2 regions of the Paenibacillus sp. FSL P2-0136 genome follow, and region 1 is predicted to be linked to the other one. Evidence: predicted binding sites of a transcription regulator. Region 1 holds the regulator's gene; the other holds the start of a gene.

Evidence for each region. Region 1 encodes CtsR, which represses protease genes until heat stress. Its sites were predicted from a motif close to ATGGTCAATAAAGGTCAAACA; they were not measured.
Region 2: clpP (ATP-dependent Clp endopeptidase proteolytic subunit ClpP) is a predicted target of CtsR. The motif match lies at 8,421-8,441, and genes of this name have one in related genera.

Annotation. Positions count from the first base shown of each region.
Region 1 is NZ_CP150244.1:6,508,301-6,519,953, reverse strand. Features, by position in the region: gene NYE26_RS27845 (MFS transporter) at 1-1,226, opposite strand, end outside; rRNA gene NYE26_RS27840 (16S ribosomal RNA) at 1,652-3,212, shown strand; tRNA gene NYE26_RS27835 (tRNA-Ala) at 3,340-3,415, shown strand; rRNA gene NYE26_RS27830 (23S ribosomal RNA) at 3,584-6,511, shown strand; rRNA gene rrf (5S ribosomal RNA) at 6,589-6,705, shown strand; gene NYE26_RS27820 (GNAT family N-acetyltransferase) at 7,140-8,312, shown strand; gene NYE26_RS27815 (CtsR family transcriptional regulator) at 8,675-9,136, shown strand; gene NYE26_RS27810 (UvrB/UvrC motif-containing protein) at 9,167-9,688, shown strand; gene NYE26_RS27805 (protein arginine kinase) at 9,718-10,782, shown strand; gene clpC (ATP-dependent protease ATP-binding subunit ClpC) at 10,820-11,653, shown strand, end outside.
Region 2 is NZ_CP150244.1:7,457,358-7,469,010, forward strand. Features, by position in the region: gene NYE26_RS32095 (ROK family glucokinase) at 1-649, shown strand, start outside; gene rapZ (RNase adapter RapZ) at 695-1,594, shown strand; gene NYE26_RS32105 (YvcK family protein) at 1,652-2,593, shown strand; gene whiA (DNA-binding protein WhiA) at 2,612-3,541, shown strand; gene NYE26_RS32115 (HPr family phosphocarrier protein) at 3,639-3,908, shown strand; gene NYE26_RS32120 (GNAT family N-acetyltransferase) at 3,985-4,527, shown strand; gene NYE26_RS32125 (SIMPL domain-containing protein) at 4,622-5,377, shown strand; gene NYE26_RS32130 (DUF4163 domain-containing protein) at 5,749-6,846, shown strand; gene NYE26_RS32135 (GDSL-type esterase/lipase family protein) at 7,011-7,649, shown strand; gene clpP (ATP-dependent Clp endopeptidase proteolytic subunit ClpP) at 7,737-8,333, opposite strand; tRNA gene NYE26_RS32145 (tRNA-Arg) at 8,527-8,601, opposite strand; gene NYE26_RS32150 (sugar-binding domain-containing protein) at 8,894-9,946, shown strand; gene gap (type I glyceraldehyde-3-phosphate dehydrogenase) at 10,063-11,073, shown strand; gene NYE26_RS32160 (phosphoglycerate kinase) at 11,206-11,653, shown strand, end outside.

The sequences.
Region 1 (11,653 bases):
TTCTTGTCACCGGGCAGCAGCAGGGCCAGCAGGCCGAGCAGCGGAAGGAATCCGCAGGCCACGAACACCGTGGCGATTCCGATCGTATCGATCAGATGCCCAATTACGACAGAGCCAATTCCGCCAAGCCCGAACGCAAGGCCGGTAATCAGACCCGAGACCGTACCGATATTGCCCGGATACAGCATCTGCGCGTAGATCACAGTGACGGAGAAGCTGGATAGTAGAATGAACCCGGAGATGATCAGCAGCACGGCCGCCCAGAACTGATTCACAAAAGGCAGGGCCAGCGCAAACGGCACCGTCCCGATCATCGACACCAGGATGAGATTGCGTCGGCCGAAGCGGTCTGCCAGCGGTCCGCCGAAGAAGGTGCCCACAGCGCCGGCAGCGAGATAGATGAAGATATAGATCTGTGCCTTATCCAGCGTCATCCCGTATTTGTCCATCAAATAGAAGGCGTAATACCCGCCGATGGAGGCGCCGTACCAGGATCGCACGAATACGATGAAGACCAGAATAACCGTTGTAATCAGAATACGTTTGCTGCGGGCAGGGTCGATAGAGCGTGACGCTGACTTTTTGCGGAAGGTGTATCCGGCATCCAGCATCTCTCGGTACCAGCGGGCCACATAGGCCTGGATGGCGACTCCGGCAGCGGCGATAACGGTGAAGCCGAGAGCACCCATCTGACCGAAGGGAATGAATACCCACTTCATTAATAGAGGACCCAAGGCCTGGCCGGCGTTGCCGCCCACCTGAAATATGGATTGCGACAGCCCCTTGCGCTGACCGGCAGCCATATGAGCCACGCGCATGCCTTCCGGATGGAACGCAGCTGATCCGAAGCCCACAAGCATTACGGACACAATCACTAATACATAATTACCGGCAAAAGCGAGCAGGAAGACCCCGGCAAAGGTACAGCACATCCCCAGCGGGAGCAGGATCGGACGCGGCTTCCGGTCAGCGGCGAAGCCGATAATAGGCTGAATCACCGAAGAGGTGATATTCAGCGCGAACGCAATCCAGCCGATCTGGGCATAAGAGAGCACCAGGTTATCCTTTAGTACAGGGAACATCGCCGGAATTAATGCCTGAATGGAATCGTTGAATAAATGAACAAAGCTGACAGCAAGCAAAATACGGTAGATGGTAGCCTGCTGCAGATTGCGTGATTCACCCAAAGAGCCGGGTGGAGCTTGAGGCAGGGTCTTGTTGGACATTTGAACTCCTTTCAGGAACAGTTAATAAGTAAGTTATCTATGGATACGAAGATAAATCCTATTGTAGCGACAAATGAAGTATTATGGGAATCAATTTGTGCAGGGCTGCGGTGAACTATTCATTATTAACTCAAAAAAAGCAATGCTTAATCCTATTGTAAAAAAAGACTTGCAAACGTTTGGAACGCGTGATATATTATCTCTTGTGCTTATGAGACATCGACGCTGAATTGAGCGGCGAAAGAAAAATAAGTTGACAACAAACGCAATAAAATGATATGATCTAATTCCTGTGCAAGAGACATAACGTTGAAATGCACGGAGCAAGTTCTTTGAAAACTGAACAAATGGAACGCTTTAATTTTTACAAGATTCATTCAATGAATCGTCAGTTTCAAAATGAGCAATCGCTCTTTCTAAATACCAATTTGGAGAGTTTGATCCTGGCTCAGGACGAACGCTGGCGGCATGCCTAATACATGCAAGTCGAGCGGAGTTTGAGAGGAAGCTTGCTTCCTTTCAGACTTAGCGGCGGACGGGTGAGTAACACGTAGGCAACCTGCCCTCAAGCCTGGGATAACTACCGGAAACGGTAGCTAATACCGGATAATTTCTTTTTTCTCCTGAGAGAAGAATGAAAGGCGGAGCAATCTGCTGCTTGGGGATGGGCCTGCGGCGCATTAGCTAGTTGGTGGGGTAACGGCCCACCAAGGCGACGATGCGTAGCCGACCTGAGAGGGTGAACGGCCACACTGGGACTGAGACACGGCCCAGACTCCTACGGGAGGCAGCAGTAGGGAATCTTCCGCAATGGGCGCAAGCCTGACGGAGCAATGCCGCGTGAGTGATGAAGGTTTTCGGATCGTAAAGCTCTGTTGCCAGGGAAGAACGTCCGGTAGAGTAACTGCTACCGGAGTGACGGTACCTGAGAAGAAAGCCCCGGCTAACTACGTGCCAGCAGCCGCGGTAATACGTAGGGGGCAAGCGTTGTCCGGAATTATTGGGCGTAAAGCGCGCGCAGGCGGTTATTTAAGTCTGGTGTTTAAACCTTGGGCTCAACCTGAGGTCGCACTGGAAACTGGGTGACTTGAGTACAGAAGAGGAAAGTGGAATTCCACGTGTAGCGGTGAAATGCGTAGATATGTGGAGGAACACCAGTGGCGAAGGCGACTTTCTGGGCTGTAACTGACGCTGAGGCGCGAAAGCGTGGGGAGCAAACAGGATTAGATACCCTGGTAGTCCACGCCGTAAACGATGAGTGCTAGGTGTTAGGGGTTTCGATACCCTTGGTGCCGAAGTTAACACAGTAAGCACTCCGCCTGGGGAGTACGGTCGCAAGACTGAAACTCAAAGGAATTGACGGGGACCCGCACAAGCAGTGGAGTATGTGGTTTAATTCGAAGCAACGCGAAGAACCTTACCAGGTCTTGACATCCAACTAACGAAGCAGAGATGCATCAGGTGCCCTTCGGGGAAAGTTGAGACAGGTGGTGCATGGTTGTCGTCAGCTCGTGTCGTGAGATGTTGGGTTAAGTCCCGCAACGAGCGCAACCCTTGACTTTAGTTGCCAGCAGGTGAAGCTGGGCACTCTAGAGTGACTGCCGGTGACAAACCGGAGGAAGGTGGGGATGACGTCAAATCATCATGCCCCTTATGACCTGGGCTACACACGTACTACAATGGCCGGTACAACGGGAAGCGAAGCCGCGAGGTGGAGCCAATCCCAGCAAAGCCGGTCTCAGTTCGGATTGCAGGCTGCAACTCGCCTGCATGAAGTCGGAATTGCTAGTAATCGCGGATCAGCATGCCGCGGTGAATACGTTCCCGGGTCTTGTACACACCGCCCGTCACACCACGAGAGTTTACAACACCCGAAGTCGGTGGGGTAACCCGCAAGGGAGCCAGCCGCCGAAGGTGGGGTAGATGATTGGGGTGAAGTCGTAACAAGGTAGCCGTATCGGAAGGTGCGGCTGGATCACCTCCTTTCTATGGAGAATCGTCTTCTGCAACGAAGACATTCAAATAAAAGTCTTCAGGAAGCTTACTTCCTGAAGCAGGCTTTACTTCGTAAAGCCTTGAGCGTTTCCATTTGTTCGGTTTTGATGGAATTTGCGGGGCCATAGCTCAGCTGGGAGAGCGCCTGCCTTGCAAGCAGGAGGTCAGCGGTTCGATCCCGCTTGGCTCCACCAACAAACTTCATCTATTTGTTATGTCTGAAATACTAGATACAACTTGATCCTTGAAAACTGGATACCGAAACGAATTTGCGTTTTAGAACATTCCTTTAAGCTGAACTTGTGTAAACAAGTTTTGAATTAATGGCGATGCTAAGCGGTTTTCCTTAGGGAAAACGCATTGGTTAAGCTACTAAGAGCACACGGAGGATGCCTAGGCGCCAGGAGCCGACGAAGGACGTGGCGAACAACGAAACTGCCTCGGGGAGCTGTAAGCAAGCTTTGATCCGGGGGTGTCCGAATGGGGAAACCCAGCTGTGGTAATTCGCAGTTACTCGTATCTGAATACATAGGATACGCAGAGGCAGACCAGGGGAACTGAAACATCTAAGTACCCTGAGGAAGAGAAAACAATAGTGATTCCGTCAGTAGCGGCGAGCGAACGCGGAACAGCCTAAACCAAGGGGCTTGCCTCTTGGGGTTGTGGGACGTCTCACATGGAGTTACAAAGGAATATGGTAGGCGAAGAGGTCTGGAAAGGCCCGCGATAGAGGTAAAAGCCCTGTAGCCTAAACTGTGTTCTCTCCGAGACGGATCCCGAGTAGTGCGGGGCACGTGAAACCCCGTATGAATCCAGCAGGACCATCTGCTAAGGCTAAATACTACCTGGCGACCGATAGTGAAACAGTACCGTGAGGGAAAGGTGAAAAGCACCCCGGAAGGGGAGTGAAATAGAACCTGAAACCGTGTGCTTACAAAAAGTCAGAGCCCTTTCTATGGGTGATGGCGTGCCTTTTGTAGAATGAACCGGCGAGTTACGTTTAACATGCAAGGTTAAGGTGAGAAGCCGGAGCCGCAGCGAAAGCGAGTCTGAATAGGGCGACTGAGTATGTGGACGTAGACCCGAAACCGTGTGATCTACCCCTGTCCAGGGTGAAGGTGCGGTAACACGCACTGGAGGCCCGAACCCACGCATGTTGAAAAATGCGGGGATGAGGTGGGGGTAGCGGAGAAATTCCAATCGAACTCGGAGATAGCTGGTTCTCCCCGAAATAGCTTTAGGGCTAGCCTCGGTGAATGGAGTGGTGGAGGTAGAGCACTGATTGGGTGCGGGGCCCGCAAGGGTTACCAAGCTCAGTCAAACTCCGAATGCCATTTACTTCTTGCCGGGAGTCAGACAGTGAGTGCTAAGATCCATTGTCAAAAGGGAAACAGCCCAGACCATCAGCTAAGGTCCCCAAGTGTGTGTTAAGTGGGAAAGGATGTGGAGTTGCACAGACAACCAGGATGTTGGCTTAGAAGCAGCCACCATTGAAAGAGTGCGTAATAGCTCACTGGTCGAGTGACTCTGCGCCGAAAATGTAACGGGGCTAAACACACCACCGAAGCTATGGCTAGATGCTTTGCATCTGGGGTAGGGGAGCGTTGTATGTGGGTTGAAGGTGTACCGTAAGGAGCGCTGGACAGCATACAAGTGAGAATGCCGGTATGAGTAACGAAAAGATCAGTGAGAATCTGATCCGCCGAAAGCCCAAGGTTTCCTGAGGAAGGCTCGTCCGCTCAGGGTAAGTCGGGACCTAAGGCGAGGCCGACAGGCGTAGTCGAAGGACAACAGTTTGAAATTACTGTACCACCGTAATCCGCTATGAGCGATGGGGTGACGCAGGAGGGTAGTGACGCGGACTGATGGATGTCCGTCTAAGCAGTGAGGCTGGTGTGCAGGCAAATCCGCACATCGTAAGGCTGGGCTGTGATGGGGAGCGAAAATTATAGTAGCGAAGGTCATGATCTCACACTGCCAAGAAAAGCCTCTAGCCAGGAGAAGGTGCCCGTACCGCAAACCGACACAGGTAGGCGAGAAGAGAATTCTAAGGCGCGCGGAAGAACTCTCGTTAAGGAACTCGGCAAAATGACCCCGTAACTTCGGGAGAAGGGGTGCCTCGGTAGGGTGAATAGCCCGAGGGGGCCGCAGTGAAAAGGCCCAAGCGACTGTTTAGCAAAAACACAGGTCTGTGCGAAGCCGTAAGGCGAAGTATACGGGCTGACGCCTGCCCGGTGCTGGAAGGTTAAGGGGAGCGGTTAGGGGTTAAACCCGAAGCTGTGAACCGAAGCCCCAGTAAACGGCGGCCGTAACTATAACGGTCCTAAGGTAGCGAAATTCCTTGTCAGGTAAATTCTGACCCGCACGAATGGCGTAACGACTTGGGCGCTGTCTCAACGAGAGATCCGGTGAAATTTTAATACCTGTGAAGATGCAGGTTACCCGCGACAAGACGGAAAGACCCCATGGAGCTTTACTGCAGCTTGATATTGAATTTGGGTACGATCTGTACAGGATAGGTGGGAGCCGGTGAGGCAGGAGCGCAAGCTTCTGCGGAGGCGCCGTTGGGATACCACCCTGATCGTATCTAGGTTCTAACCTAGTGCCCTTATCGGGTACGGGGACCGTGTCAGGCGGGCAGTTTGACTGGGGCGGTCGCCTCCTAAAGAGTAACGGAGGCGTTCAAAGGTTCCCTCAGAATGGTTGGAAATCATTCGCAGAGTGCAAAGGCATAAGGGAGCTTGACTGCGAGACCTACAAGTCGAGCAGGGACGAAAGTCGGACTTAGTGATCCGGTGGTACCGCATGGAAGGGCCATCGCTCAACGGATAAAAGCTACCCTGGGGATAACAGGCTTATCTCCCCCAAGAGTCCACATCGACGGGGAGGTTTGGCACCTCGATGTCGGCTCATCGCATCCTGGGGCTGAAGTAGGTCCCAAGGGTTGGGCTGTTCGCCCATTAAAGCGGTACGCGAGCTGGGTTCAGAACGTCGTGAGACAGTTCGGTCCCTATCTGTCGTGGGCGCAGGAAATTTGAGAGGAGCTGTCCTTAGTACGAGAGGACCGGGATGGACGTACCGCTGGTGCATCAGTTGTTCCGCCAGGAGCATGGCTGAGTAGCTACGTACGGACGGGATAAGCGCTGAAAGCATCTAAGCGTGAAGCCCCCCTCAAGATGAGATTTCCCAACATGTAAGACCCCTTGAAGACGACGAGGTAGATAGGTTGGAGGTGGAAGTGCAGCAATGCATGGAGCTGACCAATACTAATCGGTCGAGGGCTTATCCAAAAAGACTAACACACAAATTCGTTTCGGATTCAGTTTTCAGGAATCAATTCCTGAAGCATTTACGCTGTAAATGCCCGTTTGGTGGCGATAGCGGAGGGGTTCCACACGTACCCATCCCGAACACGACCGTTAAGCCCTCCAGCGCCGATGGTACTTGGACCGAAGGGTCCTGGGAGAGTAGGACGTTGCCAAGCACATGAGCCATTGTTGAGCAATCGACAGTGGTTTTTTTGCGTGCGGGCAGGGCTGTGGAAAAGCTGTGGATAGATTTCAGTAAGTACAGAAAAGTTGCGCACATGTGGATACCTTTACAGGAACAGAATGATCCCCGGATCATGGGGGGATCACGCACAATATTGTGGATGAGTCAAGCGAAAACATAAGTAATACACCGATTTTGTGGATAAAAAGTGAATATTGTGGATAGATAAAATGTAATCGGGGATAACTCATTTCAGCCGGAAAGAAACTCTTTCCGGTTTTTTGCTTTGCTGTGCAAAAGCTGTGGATAACTATTCTTTTTGCAACTGGTGGCCAGCCTTTATTAGCATCCGGCGGCTTGGCTTGTTATACTCTCTATTAAGCAAATATCTGGAGCTAATTTATGGAATGTAACGGGGGGAACAGCATGGAAATCAGGCAATTACGTGCCGGAGAATTTGAGGACAGCCTGAGCTTGTCCGAATATGCTTTTAAGTATAAGGTTTCTGCAGAAGATAGAGTACGCGCCAGGGAGAACTTCAAGCCGGAACAAACCTGGGCGATTTTTGAAGGAGACAGCATAGGTGCGAAGCTGACGCTTCTTCCGTTACAGGTATATATACAAGGCAAGCCCATTTCTATGGGGGGCATCGCCGGTGTAGCCACTTGGCCGGAGAACCGCCGGCAGGGCTATGTAGCCCATCTGCTGACCCATGCGCTCGAGACGATGAATGAAGCCGGTCAGACGTTGTCCTTTTTGCATCCGTTCCTGATTCCCTTTTACCGTAAATTCGGATGGGAGATCTACTGTGAATATAAGAAGTATACTCTTCCGGTAGGGAAGTTCCCGCACAAGACGGAGATTAAGGGCAGCGTGAAGCGCGATATCCCGGATCTTGCAGTATTCCAGCAGTTGTACGACCAATTCGCCATGAGGTATAACGGGACTCTCCAGCGCACTGAGACCTGGTGGAAGGAAAGTGTGCTTGATGATGCTACGCATTCCTGTGTGTTTTATTCAGAGCAGGGTGAACCGGAGGGCTATGTGCTGTATAAAATAGTGCAGCAGGAGCTGGTCATCGATGAGTTTATCTATGGGAACGAGCTTGCCCGCCAGGGCTTGTGGACATTCCTGGCCAATCACGACTCCATGATTACGGCTGCACAGCTGAAGCTGGTGCCGGCTGACGACATTCTGCCCTTCCTGCTTCCCGATCCGCGGATTGCGCAGGAGAATTATCCATACTTCATGGCGCGTATCGTCAATGCTAAGGCTTTTGTGGAGAACATGATCTTCAATGTGCCGGAGGGTGACCGGGAGCGGGTGCTTTATATTGAAGATAAGCATGCATCATGGAACAACGGGTTATGGCAGTGGACTGTGTCGGAGCAAGGGGCAGCGACGTTCACCCGGATTCAGGGCGAGCGGTCAGAGGCTGACCTGGAATGCAGTATCGGCACGCTTACTGTGCTGCTGATGGGATACAAGCGCCCGCTTCAGGCGGCAAAGTACGGACAATTATCCGGGACTGCTGAGGCGACAGCTTGGCTTGAAGCGCTGATTCCGCAGGCCGAGACGGCATTATTCGATTTTTTCTGACAGAGAACGGCTCTTCCTCTTCCCTTGGAAAGGGAAGAGCTGTCCTATACATAACGCCTCCATTCAGTGAACGAAGCAGGCAACCGGAATACAATACAGCCAAAACGTAGAAAATAAGAGTAACCCCTTGGCATTCAGCGAGAATATGTTATAATATGAAAAAGTCAAAGAAAGTCAAAGTCAACGCAGGCCGGATATCATCGTTCTCAGGAATGTAACATTTAGAGAAAAAGCGCAGTGCAGAGGCTATTGCAGCCGATTCTTATTACATTGCCCGGGTTAAGTTCTTAAGAGCATGTCTCTGACGGCAGGCGTTGGCGCAGCACAGATTTAACCAATGCTTATACACTGGAGGATGAGTGATGCGTAATATCTCCGATATTATTGAACAATATCTGAAGAATATTTTGCATGAAAGTCCCGAAGGTACGGTGGAAATTCAGCGCAATGATCTGGCGGACCAGTTCTCCTGTGTCCCGTCACAGATCAATTACGTCATCAGCACACGGTTCACATTGGAAAAGGGATATGTGGTGGAGAGCAAACGCGGCGGCGGCGGATATATCCGGATTCAGCGCTATGAGCTGCCTCAGAATGTGGCCTTATACGCACATCTGAACTCCACGATAGGGAATGATATTGATCAGAATTCTGCCGAAGGGCTGATTTATCAGCTGGAGGAGGCCCGTTTCCTCTCCAAACGTGAAGCGTGTCTGATGCGGTCTGCGGTTTCCCGGGAATGCCTGACGGTTAATCTGCCGTACCGGGATGAGATTCGTGCCAAGCTTATGAAGGCTATGCTAATCTCTTTATTGGGCAAATAATTTGTCAAATGGTAAGGAGGGACACCGCTCATGCTATGCCAGGAATGCGGCGTCAAACCGGCTACACTCCACTTCACGAAGATTGTGAACGGGGAGAAGACGGAATTTCATATCTGCGAAAGCTGTGCGCGGGAGAAGGGTGAACTGATTCCCGGAACTGCGGGAGGCTTCTCTATCCACAGCTTGCTTTCCGGTCTTCTGGATCTGGAAGGCGCAGGCAAGAGCAAGACAGCAGCACAGAATGTGCAGGGTCTGCATTGTGAAAACTGCGGCATGACCTATTCACAGTTCAGCAAGCTGGGACGGTTCGGCTGCAGCTCTTGCTATAAGTATTTCGACAGTACGCTCGACCCGCTCTTCAGACGGGTGCATGGCAGTACAGCGCATGTCGGCAAGCTTCCCAAACGGGCGGGCGCACAGATCATGTGCAAGCGCCAGATTGATGAGCTGAAGCAGGAATTGCAGCAGAGTATCGTGCAGGAGGAGTTCGAGACCGCAGCTGAGCTGAGGGACAGAATCCGCAAGCTTGAAAAAGAAATGCCACAAGAGTAAAGTCTTTGATATATAGGAGGGATCCGGGCATGTCAAGTCTCCGGTTTACCGAACAAGCACTGAGTGACTGGATGCGCTGCGGCGGCAGCCATTCCGAGATTGTCATCAGCAGCCGTATGCGGATCGCCCGTAATCTGGAGCATCTTCCGTTCCCGCTGCTCGCTTCAAGAGAGCAGTCGGAGGAGGTGCTGGAGCAGCTTGCCCCCGTATTTCAGGGTGAAGCTTCGGCCGACTTCGGCAGCTTCGAGCTGTTGAGACTGGATGAGCTGGGTGAGCTGGACAAAAAGGTACTGGTGGAAAAGCACCTCATCAGTCCTAAACTGGCGGATGATTCCAAGGGCGGGGCAGTCATTCTTAATGAGGACGAGTCGGTCAGCATTATGATCAATGAGGAGGATCATCTCCGCATTCAATGCCTGTTCCCGGGGCTGCAGGTCAGAGAAGCCTGGGTAAGGGCAACCGCCATCGATGATATTTTCGAGGCTGCTGTCAATTACGCCTTCGATGACCGCAGAGGCTACTTAACAAGCTGTCCCACCAATGTGGGAACAGGGCTGAGAGCCTCGGTTATGGTGCATCTGCCGGCCTTGGTGATGACGCATCAGATCAACCGCATTTTGTCCGCAGTTAATCAGGTGGGGCTTACCGTTAGAGGAATTTATGGTGAAGGCAGCGAAGCAGTAGGGAATATCTTTCAGATCTCCAACCAGATTACGCTTGGACAGACCGAAAATGAGATTATTGAGAATCTTCACAGCGTAGTCACCCAGATTATAGAGCATGAACGCAACGCCCGCGAACGCCTGCTGGTCGATTCCGCTCTGCGGATTACGGACCGTATCAAGCGCTCCTACGGAATTCTGGCCTATGCTGCTGTGATGGAACTGAAAGAATCGGCACAGCGGCTCTCCGATCTGCGGCTTGGTGTAGATCTGGGGATTCTGGAAGGGCCTTCGATTTCAGTGCTCAATGAGCTGAATGTCAAGACTCAGCCGGGCTTTCTGCAAAAGCTGTTCGGTGACGAGCTGTCGCCTACTGAACGCGATATGTACCGGGCGAAGCTGCTCCGGGAGACACTGGGATCACAACATTAAATTATAGATATTTATTATCCGTGGAGGTGCAGGAGATATGATGTTTGGAAGATTTACGGAACGCGCACAAAAGGTGCTGGCGCTGGCGCAGGAAGAAGCCGTACGTTTGGGACACAACAACATTGGGACAGAGCATATTTTACTCGGACTGATTCGTGAAGGAGACGGCATTGCCGCTAAGGCATTGATCGGACTTGGTCTGGGTCTGGAGAAGATACAGGATGAAGTGGAAACACTGATTGGCAGAGGTCAGGAACAACCGACCAACATCGCTTATACTCCTCGTGCCAAGAAGGTGATCGAGCTGTCCATGGACGAGGCCCGCAAGCTGGGTCACACGTATGTGGGAACAGAGCATATCCTGCTCGGTCTGATCCGCGAGGGAGAGGGCGTAGCAGCCCGTGTGCTGAACAATCTCGGCATTAGCCTGAACAAGGCCCGCCAGCAGGTATTGCAGCTCCTGGGCAGCAGTGAAGCCACCTCCAGCCACAGCGGAGCTCCGGCTAACGTCAGCACGCCAACACTGGACGGCCTGGCCCGCGATCTGACGGCCTATGCCAAGGACGGTAACCTCGACCCTGTGATCGGCCGCAGCAAGGAAATTGAGCGTGTCATTCAGGTGCTGAGCCGCCGGACCAAGAATAATCCGGTGCTGATCGGTGAACCTGGGGTTGGTAAAACGGCGATTGCCGAAGGTCTGGCCCAAAAGATCATCAACAATGAAATTCCGGAGACGCTGCGCGACAAACGTGTCATGACCCTCGATATGGGTTCTGTAGTGGCTGGTACGAAATACCGCGGTGAATTCGAAGACCGCCTCAAAAAAATCATGGATGAGATTCGCCAGGCGGGCAACATCGTGCTGTTCATT
Region 2 (11,653 bases), 950 kb from region 1:
GGAGGGTCGCCTGAACAAGCCAGTCAAAATAGACAATGATGCCAACGTGGCTGCACTGGGCGAAGCCTGGAGCGGTGCAGGGCGCGGCATAGAGAATTGTGTCTGCTATACGCTCGGTACGGGTGTCGGCGGCGGTATTATCATTAATGGTAAGGTGTATCAGGGATTTGCCGGTCTGGCCGGCGAGCTTGGACATATCTCCGTGGTGCCCGATCTGGAAGCGATCCAGTGCGGCTGCGGGAACATGGGCTGTTTGGAAACCGTTTCCTCAGCGACAGGCATTATCCGTATGGCGAACGATGCTGTAGCACGCGGGGACCGGACCTCCTTGTCCACCGTTGAAAAAATCGCTGCGAAGGAAGTATTCGATGCCGCCAAGGCAGGCGATGAAGCTGCGCTGCGGATTGTGAACCGGGCGGCCTTCTACCTGGGCAAATCAATGGCCTCCGTTGCAGCGGTCCTGAACCCTGAAGTATTCATCGTCGGTGGCGGAGTCTCCAAGGCAGGCGATATTCTGTTCGATGAAGTCCGCCGGGTATTCGCCAAGCTGGCGCCTGCCCCTCTGCAGACCGGTGTTACGATTGTACCTGCAGCGCTTGGCAATGACGCCGGTATTATTGGTGCGGCAGGCCTGCTGCTGCGTTCTTAAAAGACCGGAATTATTCATATACTAATCATAGGGAGGGATGCTGTAATGACCGACCTCGAGCAAACCCTGCCCGCCCATGCCACCCTGATTATCATTACAGGCATGTCGGGTGCGGGCAAGACGATTGCCGTGCAGAGCCTGGAGGATCTGGGGTTCTTCTGCGTGGATAATCTTCCGCCTGTACTAATCCCGAAATTCGCTGAGCTGATTGAGCAGTCCAAGGGTAAAATCGCCAAGGTGGCGCTGGTCATCGACCTTCGGGGGCGGGAATTCTTCACCGCCCTGTCGGAGTCTCTGGCCTACATCAAGGACGAGTCAACGATCGGGTGTGAGATCCTTTTCCTGGACGCCACAGATTCAGTGCTTGTACAGCGTTACAAGGAGAGCCGCAGGCATCATCCGCTTGCTCCGAAGGGCATGCCGCTGGACGGCATCCGCATGGAGCGCCAGATGCTGGAGGAGCTGAAGAATTCAGCTACCCTGTGTCTGGATACCAGCAGCATGAAGCCGGTTCAGCTCAAAGAAAAAATAGTGTCACGCTTCTCCCACCTCGGGAAAAGCACCCTCTCGGTTAACATTACTTCGTTTGGATTCAAGTATGGGATTCCGATTGATGCTGACCTGGTGTTCGACGTCCGCTTCCTGCCTAATCCGCATTATGTGGATCAGCTGCGGCCTAAGACAGGCCAAGACAACGAGGTGTACGACTACGTAATGAAATGGCCTGAAACGCAAGAATTCCTGACCAAGCTGCTAGATATGCTTCAATTCCTTATTCCGCAATACCGCAAGGAAGGCAAATCCCAGATTATTATCGGCATCGGCTGTACGGGCGGCAAACACCGTTCGGTAGCCATCGCCGAATACCTGGGCAAAATGCTGGGGGTTAGCGAGACGGAAGCGGTGGCAGTCAGCCATCGGGACTCCGAACGCGACCGGCATTGATGAGAGAAGGGATGAATAGTGGCTGAAGAACAAGGACAGCGTCCAAAGATCGTCGTGATGGGTGGCGGGACCGGACTCTCGGTGATGCTCCGGGGGCTGAAGGAGAAGCCGCTGGATATCACGGCGATCGTAACTGTCGCAGATGACGGGGGAAGCTCCGGGATTCTGCGCAGTGAGCTGCAGATGCCGCCGCCCGGGGATATCCGCAACGTACTTACGGCTATGGCTGACGTTGAGCCTCTGATGGCACAGATTATGAAGTACCGCTTCAGCAGCGGAGAAGGCTTAGCCGGGCATAGCCTGGGCAATCTGATTCTGGCTGCACTGACTGACATCTCCGGGGACTTCGTTACAGCAGTCCGGGAGCTTAGCCGGCTGTTCGCCGTTCGCGGCCGGGTGCTGCCTGCGGCCGGAGAGGCGGTAATCCTGCACGCCGAGATGGCGGATGGAACGCTGATTACCGGTGAATCCAAAATCCCGGAGGCGGGAGGCGTCATCAAGCGCGTATTTCTGGAGCCGGTGGATGTGGAGCCGCTGCCGGAGGCGCTGGAGGCTATCCGCAACGCAGATGCTATTCTGCTCGGTCCGGGCAGTCTGTATACCAGTATTCTGCCGAATCTGCTGGTGCCAAAGCTGGCAGAAGCCGTGGTAGCTTCCGAGGCCATTAAGATTTTTGTATGCAATGTAATGACCCAGCCGGGTGAGACGGATAATTACACGGTTAATGACCATCTACAGGCCGTATATGACCATATCGGGCTGCATCTGTTCGATTATGTGATCGTCAATGACGGGGAGATCCCGGAGCAGGTGCAGATCAAATACGCCGAGAAGGGTGCCCGTCCGGTACAGCTTGACCGTGAGGCTGTGGACGGCAACGGGTATAAGGTGATTGCTGACAAGCTGGTATTATTTAAAACCTATTTGCGGCATGATACAGATAAGCTCAGTCACCATATTTTCCAGCTGGTGAAGGATTGGATTGACAGAAAGAGTTAAATGAAAGAGGTGAGCCCCTTGTCTTTTGCGGCCCTTACCAAAAAAGAGCTGACGATGGTCGAGAGCCAGCCCTGCTGCGAGAAAGCGGAAATGTCAGCGCTGATCCGAATGAATGGTTCGGTGCAGCTTTCGAGCAAAAAGGTGGTTCTCGACATTTCGACGGAGAACGCCGCGATTGCAAGGCGGGTATATTCTTTGCTTAAGAAATATTACCAGGTCCATATCGAGCTGCTCGTGCGTAAAAAAATGCGTTTGAAGAAGAATAACGTCTATATTGTAAGAATCCCGAACCAGGTCCAGGAGATCCTGAAGGATCTGCGGATTGTCTCTGAGGGCTTTATTTTCACAGACGGGATTGATGAGGAGATTGTCGGCAAGAACTGCTGCAAGCGTGCCTATCTGCGAGGGGCCTTTATGGCCGGCGGTTCGGTCAATAACCCGGAGGGCTCTTCGTACCACTTGGAAATCGCTTCCATGTATGAGGAGCACTGCAAGGCGCTCGTTGAGTTGGCTGGTGAATTTCACCTGAATGCCCGCTGCATAGAACGCAAAAAAGGCTTCATCCTATACATCAAGGAAGGCGAGAAGATCATCGAGTTCCTCAGTCTGATCGGCGCCCATCAGGCGCTGTTCAAATTCGAGGATGTGCGGATCATGCGCGATATGCGCAACTCGGTCAACCGGATTGTGAACTGCGAAACGGCCAATCTGAACAAGACGATCAGTGCGGCGGTACGCCAGATTGAGAACATCAAGCTGCTGCAGCGCGAGGTGGGTCTGGAAAGCTTGCCGGATAAGCTGCGGGAGGTGGCCGAGATCAGACTGGCGCACCCGGATATTAACCTCAAGGAAGTCGGGGATATGCTGGGCGGGACGGTAAGTAAATCGGGTGTGAACCACCGTTTGCGCAAAATTGATGAGCTGGCGGACAAGGTCCGCGGCGGCTGATTATTTTTTTTCTAGTGCGGTATGCGTTATAATGATATAATATTATAAAATTAATGTGAAATTTTTGGGCAGATCTCAAATAGGGGGTAAGCGTTTCATGACAAAGCACCCGGTAGTTGTTCGGTTGAAGACGGGGCTCCATGCTCGGCCGGCAGCATTGTTTGTGCAAGAAGCTAATAAGTTTTCGTCGGAGATTTTCGTGGAAAAAGACGATAAAAAAGTGAACGCCAAGAGTATCATGGGCATTATGAGCCTTGCGATCAGTTCCGGTACGGAGATTCATATCAGCGCAGACGGTGCAGATGCGGAACAGGCTGTAACCGCTTTGACCAGTCTGGTAAGCAAGGAAGAGCTCGAGAATCAATAAATGCTACATGGTCTAACCAAAAGCCCTTAGGGGCTTTTTTTCATATCAGCTTTAGAGGATAAGGAGAGGTAAGCGGATGCAGATTCAAGACGGTGAAGTATCATTAGTTGAGCCTGCTGAGGCGCTCAGAGAGCCGTATTTAGCCTTTTATGAGGAGTGGAAGGCCAGCGGGGAGCCGTTTGTGCCCTGGGTAACAGAGATGGACCCGGCTGACTTTGGCGGTATGATTCAGACTCTTCACGGGTATGCTCGTGGTACAGATATACCGGACGGCTGGGTGAGCAGTTCAACCTTCTGGCTGGTGACCACGGACAAACGGGTAGTGGGGGCTGTGAACATCAGGCACCGGCTGACCGAAAGGTTGCTCCATTCTGGCGGGCATATCGGTTACGGCATCGTCCCTTCTGCACGCAGACAAGGCTATGCCAGTGAGCTTCTGAAGCAGGCTCTCCTGAAGGCCGCTGAACTGGGTATCGAGCAGGCACTCGTAGTCTGTGACTCCGTCAACACCGCATCGGAACGGACAATCCGCAGGAATGGCGGTATCGAGGATAGCGAATATATAGAGGAGGACGGAAATGTCATCCGCCGGTTCTGGATCGGGACGGGGAACAAATAAAAAATAAATATCGTACATCGCTCATGCAACTTTTACCATGCTGTCCCGTCTAGAGGGTAATAACACTTAAACGAATCGAAAGGGGATGGCAAGCATGAGAAAATGGGGTAAATCGATTGGATCAGTTCTGCTGGCAGCTAGCTTGATGATTGGAGGAATGGGGTTGAGCGGAGTGCTAAAGGGTCCTGAAAAGGCTTACGCCGACGAAGTACAGAAGAATGTGGTGAACGTGGTAGGCAAAGGCGAGCTGTCGATCAAACCGGATATCGCGTATCTCTCCATCGGGGTAACGACAACTGCCGAAACCGCGCAGGAAGCACAGAAAGGCACAGCCGCGAAGGTCTCCAAGCTGACCGCTTTGTTCAAGACCACTTGGGGCATTGCAGACAAAGACATTCAGAGCACCCAGTTCAACGTACAGCCTAACTACACTTACAGCGAGAAGGACGGCCAGAAGGTAAAAGGCTATAACGCCCAGCACACGCTAGAGGTCTCTTACCGGGATCTGACAAAGGTTGGACAATTGCTGGACGCTGCCTCTGCGGCTGGAGCGAACAACATCGGCAATGTGCGGTTTGCCATTGAAGATCCATCGGCCTTTGAAGCACAGGTAATCGAGAAGGCTATGCAGAATGCAGATGTCAAAGCAGCGGCTATTGCCAAAGCAGCCAAGCGCGGACTGGGTCAGGTAGTCACTGTCATTCAGAGCGATGACGGGAATCATCCGGTGGTCTACGCTGAAGCAGCCTCCATGCAAAAGATGTCCATGGATAACAATGCTGGCAGCTCCGTTGAGCCCGGGCAGGTTAAGGTCATTACCCAATTGAGTGTAACTTATGAATTGAAATAAAACGTTTCGTAAGAGGCGCTTGCTCTGCTGTTATAGCGGGGCAGGCGCTTTTTATAAAAATATAAGAATTTATATGTTTTACATGATAAATTATCCTTCATTTCTCGCTGAAACGGTACCGTCCTTTAAAAGGACGGCAAAGCCGTTTCCACTTGTCATATAAATGTATTGATATGCACATAGCCGCTATCGAAAGCTCTCAATTTGTTTAAATTGAGGTAACAGGATCTTTAGATAATCACGGCAAACCTTAAGAAACTGTAAAGCGGATTGTAACAATCCCCGCACTTTCTTTTACTATAATAGGAACAGTGATACTGAGGAGCACACATCATGACTAATCATACCACCAGGTGGAAGGGGAAATAACAATGAATTCGAACTCTAAGAAATATATCAGCAAATGGGGTGCAGGAATGCTCGCCGCAGGAATCCTGCTGGGAGGAACAGGAATAATCCATGCAGGCATCACTGAGGCCGCTCCGGCAGCCGCTCAGGTCAAAGCCAAATCCTCATCTATAGTGCTGAAGGTTAACGGGAAAAGTACAGCCCAGACGGGCCTGCTCCAGGAAGGAAAGGTATGGGTGCCGGTAACCTTCCTGCGCGATGCGCTGGGGATGCCGCTCTCTTATGATAAAGCGGGGAAGACGTACACCATCGGGACAGGAACTGCTCAGACAAGGCTGACGATCAATGATTATGGCATTTCTGTTATGGTGAACAATTATTATGTCGGTGAAGGCAAGCAACTGAATAACCGGCTGTATGTTTCGTCTGAGCTGCTTAGCGATTACTTGGGCTACAAAGTAGACGGGAGCGCAGCAGCAGGACGGCTGAATGTTATGAAGAAAGTACAGAATGCGGTAACCATCAAAACAGTGAGCTATGTGAAGGATCATAAGGATGCGCCTATCCGGCTGGATTATCCGCAGGTCAGCGGCCTGGCAAGTGCAGAAGCAGAGAAGGCAATCAATGATACGATTAAGCAGACCGTTCTGAACTATGCGAAGGATGCTGAAGATCAAATCTCCAAGCGGTCGAAGGATGACCGGCCGTATGAATTCGAAGGCGGTTATGTGATCACGTATAACCAGGATGGCGTGCTCAGCCTAATCACCAATCAATACGGGTATACCGGCGGTGCCCATGGGATGACTTACCGCAATGCGTTCACCTTCTCGCTCAAAGACGGGAAACGTCTGTTGCTGGGCGATCTGTTCGGTGCCAACCCTAATTACAAGAAACAGCTCAATGCCAAGCTGGCCACCGAGATCAAAGCTAACGGAGGATATCTGGGCGGGTTCAATGGACTGAATACCGAGAAGTACTTCTATCTGAAAGATGGCAAAGCGGTGCTCTTCTTCCAGTTATACGAATACACGGCATATGCCGAGGGCTTCCCGGAATTCAACTTCAGCTTCAAGGAACTCCTGCCGGATGGAAGCAGTCCGTTCGCGGCGCTGAAATAATAAAATAATTATCCAGATGCCCTTGCATCTCCTCCGGGAGATGCAGGGGCATTCTTGCACAACCCTTCATCCACGGCCTAATCAGCCTGCCCTGCCGTTACCACTTCACCCGGATAGTCATAAGCTATAGAAGGCAAGCAGCTTATAACGGGGAGGGGAAGGTTATGGTCTATGCTTATACAGCGATCGGGGATTCACTTACAACCGGCTTCGGGGCGCTGCCCGGGAACGGCTTCGTCCCCGTCTACCGGCGGATGGCGGAAGGGAGGCTGGGTACACCAGTGGTGCCGGCGAATCTTGGCGTCAACGGTCTGACCACCGGGGGGCTGAAGCAACGGCTGAGGAGCTCGAATGTCTACCGGGCAGCGGTGAAGGATGCGCAGATCATTACGCTGTCCATTGGCGGCAACGACTTGATTAAGGCAGCCCGGGCAGCCGGGCCCCGGCCCGGTGAATTCCAGGGATTACTGCAGCAGGCGCTTAGGGACTGCAAGCGTAACTACAGCGACATCATGGGTAGCCTGACACAGCTCAAAGCAGGTTCCCGCAGCCCCTACATCATCCGGATGGTAGGTCTGTATAATCCCTACCCACAGGTGAATGAAGCAACAGAGTGGGTGCGGGAGTTCAACCGCTATGCAGCAGGCTACAGCAGCAATAACGTAGGGTTTGCTTCGGTATACCATGAATTTGCCGGTAATGAGCGGGGGCTGCTGTTCCTGGACCATATTCACCCGAACGGCAGAGGCTACCGCGTAATTGCAGGCAAGCTGGATGCCCTTGGGTACGGGAGCTTAAGGTAGGCAGCAATGGCTGGGCATAAGAAAGAGGCTGTAACGGGACCGGACCGGTCTGTTACAGCCTCTTTGTGTATTCATTGGAGCAGGTACTTATACGCCTGTTGGCAGAGTCTTCTCAATTACCTTGTCCACGATACCATATTCAGCAGCGTCTGCAGCGCTCATGAAGTAGTCGCGGTCAGTATCCTTCTCGATCTTCTCCAGCGGCTGGCCTGTACGCTCGGACAAGATGCGGTTCAGCTTCTCACGCAGCTTGATGATGCGGCGGGCGCGGATCTCGATATCCGAAGCCTGCCCCTGGGCACCGCCTAGCGGCTGGTGAATCATGATTTCGCTGTTCGGCAGGGCGAAGCGCTTGCCCTTGGCGCCGGCATTCAGCAGGAAAGCTCCCATGGAAGCGGCCATACCTACACAGATGGTGGACACATCCGGCTTAATGTATTGCATTGTATCGAAGATGGCCATACCCGCTGTGATGGAACCGCCTGGGCTGTTCACATACAGGTGAATATCCTTATCCGGGTCCTCGGCAGCCAGGAAGAGCATTTGTGCGATGATGGAATTGGCAACCACGTCATTAACCTCCGTTCCAAGGAAAATGATGCGGTCCTTCAGCAGGCGGGAATAGATGTCATAAGCGCGCTCACCGCGGTTGCTCTGTTCTACTACCATAGGAATATAACTCACGTGGAAAACCTCCTTGAAATTGGTGCTTCGAATGTGTTCATTTTTTACTGTTACCGTATTAACCACATGATAAACAAATTCAAACAAAAAGTCAAAGAAAGTCAAACTTACTTTCAAAAAAAAGAGCCCTCAAGCGGCTCATTGGTTAAATATAATATAATCGGAACTAAATTATGTACAAGCTTGAAAAAAATGGCGCGCCCGCCAAGAATCGAACTTGGATCTCAGGCTTCGGAGGCCTACGTCATATCCATTGGACCACGGGCGCAACAGAAATTATTATAATATACTTCTCGGATAAAAGCAATGCGTATTAGGCATCCTGCGCAAAAATAGTTTTCTCTGCCTCCATTAATAGAGCCGGAAATGCGCCTCCTGCCAGTGGGCTGCCGAACAAGCCCATGTATAAGATGAAAGCGGGCTGAGAATTATAGTCTCGGAACACTTGCACTTGGCGTCAGTTTTGGGTAGAATATGGGTGGGACTTAAAAAGTTAACCCGGGACATTTTGAGACCACGAACAAGGGATAAGAGAAAGACGAAGTTGCAGGAGTGAAAGCATGCGTAATCTATTGGAAATCCAAAAGCAGCTTCTGCCTGATCTCATGGAAACCCTTAAGAGACGGTATACGATTCTACATCAGATCATGCTGTCCGATATTATTGGGCGCAGGACGTTAGCCGCATCGCTTGATATGACCGAGCGGGTGCTGCGCGCCGAGACGGATCTTCTGAAATCGCAGGGGCTCATTGAGATCGAGAGCGTCGGTATGCGCATTAGCGATGCCGGTCGCAGACTGCTTGACCTGCTGGAGCCGGTCGCCAAGAGCCTATTCGGCCTGGATGATCTGGAAGAGAAAATTCGTACAACGTACGGTCTCACCAAAGTAATTGTGGTACCTGGCGATTGTGAGACATCGCCGTTCACCAAGCGTGAGCTGGGGCGCGCAGGCTCCAAGGCACTGCTCAGCGTACTGCGCAGTGACGATACGATTGCCGTCACAGGCGGATCAACACTGGCCGAGATGGCCGATCAGCTGACCCCGCCGCTATCCCTTTCCTATAAGAACGCCTGGGTTGTTCCGGCGCGTGGAGGACTGGGAGAGAGCATGGAGATACAGGCCAACACCATTGCTTCAACCATGGCCAAACGGATTGGCGCCAATTACCGTCTGCTGCATGTGCCCGATCTGCTTAGCGGAGACGCATATGAGTCGCTTGCGCAGGACTCCAATATTGGAGAGATTGTACAAATTATCCGCAGATCGCGTATTATTGTACATGGAATAGGCGACGCCATTGAAATGACCCACCGCCGCAAGCTGGACTCCGGGACGATCTCAGAGATTCAGAGCGAGGGAGCCGTAGCCGAGTCCTTCGGATACTATTTCAATGAGAATGGCGAAGTGGTTCATACGATGCGGACCATGGGGCTGCGCCTGGAAGACATTATCCGTACAGAAGTCGTTATCGGTATTGCCGGCGGCAAACGCAAGGCGAAGGCCATTCATGCGATGCTGCGGTTCGGGCAAGAGGATATTCTCGTCATCGACGAGGCGGCGGCTGTTGAAATCGGCAAGGAAATCGACACACAGCTACAAAAGGCCCTATAGATTCCATTAAATGGGGCGCGCGCAAAGGGTTTATGCATTATACTTAACATTGTTGTCTTGACGAGCCTCACGGCTTGTCTTGAATAAATAAAACGAACTCTAGGAGGAACTATTCAATGAGTGTAAAAGTTGGTATTAACGGTTTTGGACGTATTGGACGCCTTGCATTCCGCCGTATTCAAAATGTAGAAGGTATCGAAGTGGTAGCAATCAATGACTTGACTGACGCTAAGATGCTTGCTCATTTGCTTAAATATGATACAACTCAAGGTAAATTCCAGGGAGACGTTGAAGTTCATGACGGATTCTTCAAAGTAAACGGTAAAGATGTTAAGGTTCTGGCGAACCGCAACCCTGAAGAACTTCCTTGGGGAGAGCTTGGCGTTGATATCGTTCTGGAATGTACTGGTTTCTTCACAACTAAAGAAGCCGCTGAGAAGCACCTTAAAGGCGGAGCTAAGAAAGTAGTTATTTCCGCTCCAGCTACAGGCGACATGAAAACTGTTGTGTACAACGTTAACGATGACATCCTTGACGGTTCCGAAACAGTAATCTCCGGCGCATCTTGCACAACGAACTGCCTGGCTCCAATGGCCAAAGTCCTGAACGACAAGTTCGGTATCATCGAAGGCCTGATGACTACGATCCACGCTTACACAGGTGACCAGAACACTCTTGATGCTCCACACGCAAAAGGCGACTTCAGACGCGCCCGCGCTGCTGCTGAGAACATCATCCCTAACACTACCGGTGCTGCTAAAGCCATCGGCCTGGTTATTCCAGAACTGAAGGGCAAGCTTGACGGTGCAGCACAACGTGTGCCTGTAGCTACAGGTTCCCTGACTGAGCTGGTTACTGTTCTGGATAAGAGCGTAACTGTTGAAGAAATCAATGCAGCCATGAAGGAAGCTTCTGACCCAGAAACTTACGGCTACACTGAAGACGAAATCGTATCTTCCGACATCAAGGGTATGACTTTCGGTTCCCTGTTCGATGCAACTCAGACAAAAGTACTGACTGTTGGCGACAAACAGCTGGTTAAAACTGTTGCTTGGTATGACAATGAAATGTCCTACACTGCACAGCTGGTTCGTACTTTGGAGAAATTCGCTAAGCTTGCTAAATAAGACCGATTTCATATAAGAAGTACAATAGAGCGGAAACAAGGAAAGTCTGTTTCCGCTCTTTCTAAATGAACTGGATTCGCGTGAAATGGCTTTGTGAAGGAACCAATTTTGGGTGTGGAGGAAATGTTAATCATGAACAAAAAAAGTGTCCGTGATGTAGAAGTAAAAGGCAAACGCGTATTCGTGCGTGTAGATTTCAATGTGCCAGTGGAAGACGGCAAGATCACTGATGATACCCGTATCCGCGAAACCCTTCCAACAATTAAATACCTGATTGAGAACGGTGCAAAGGTCATTCTGGCCAGCCATATGGGCCGTCCTAAAGGCGAATTCGTCGATTCCATGCGGTTGACTTCCGCTGCAGTCCGTTTATCTGAATTGCTCGGCAAACCGGTAGCCAAGGCTGATGAGGCCATTGGCGAAGCTGTAAAAGCAAAAATCGCTGAACTGAACGATGGCGATGTGCTTGTGCTTGAGAATGTCCGTTTCTACAAAGGCGAAGAGAAGAATGATCCTGAACTGGCTAAGCAGTTCGCTGAACTGGCTGACCTGTTCGTCAATGACGCATTCGGCGCAGCTC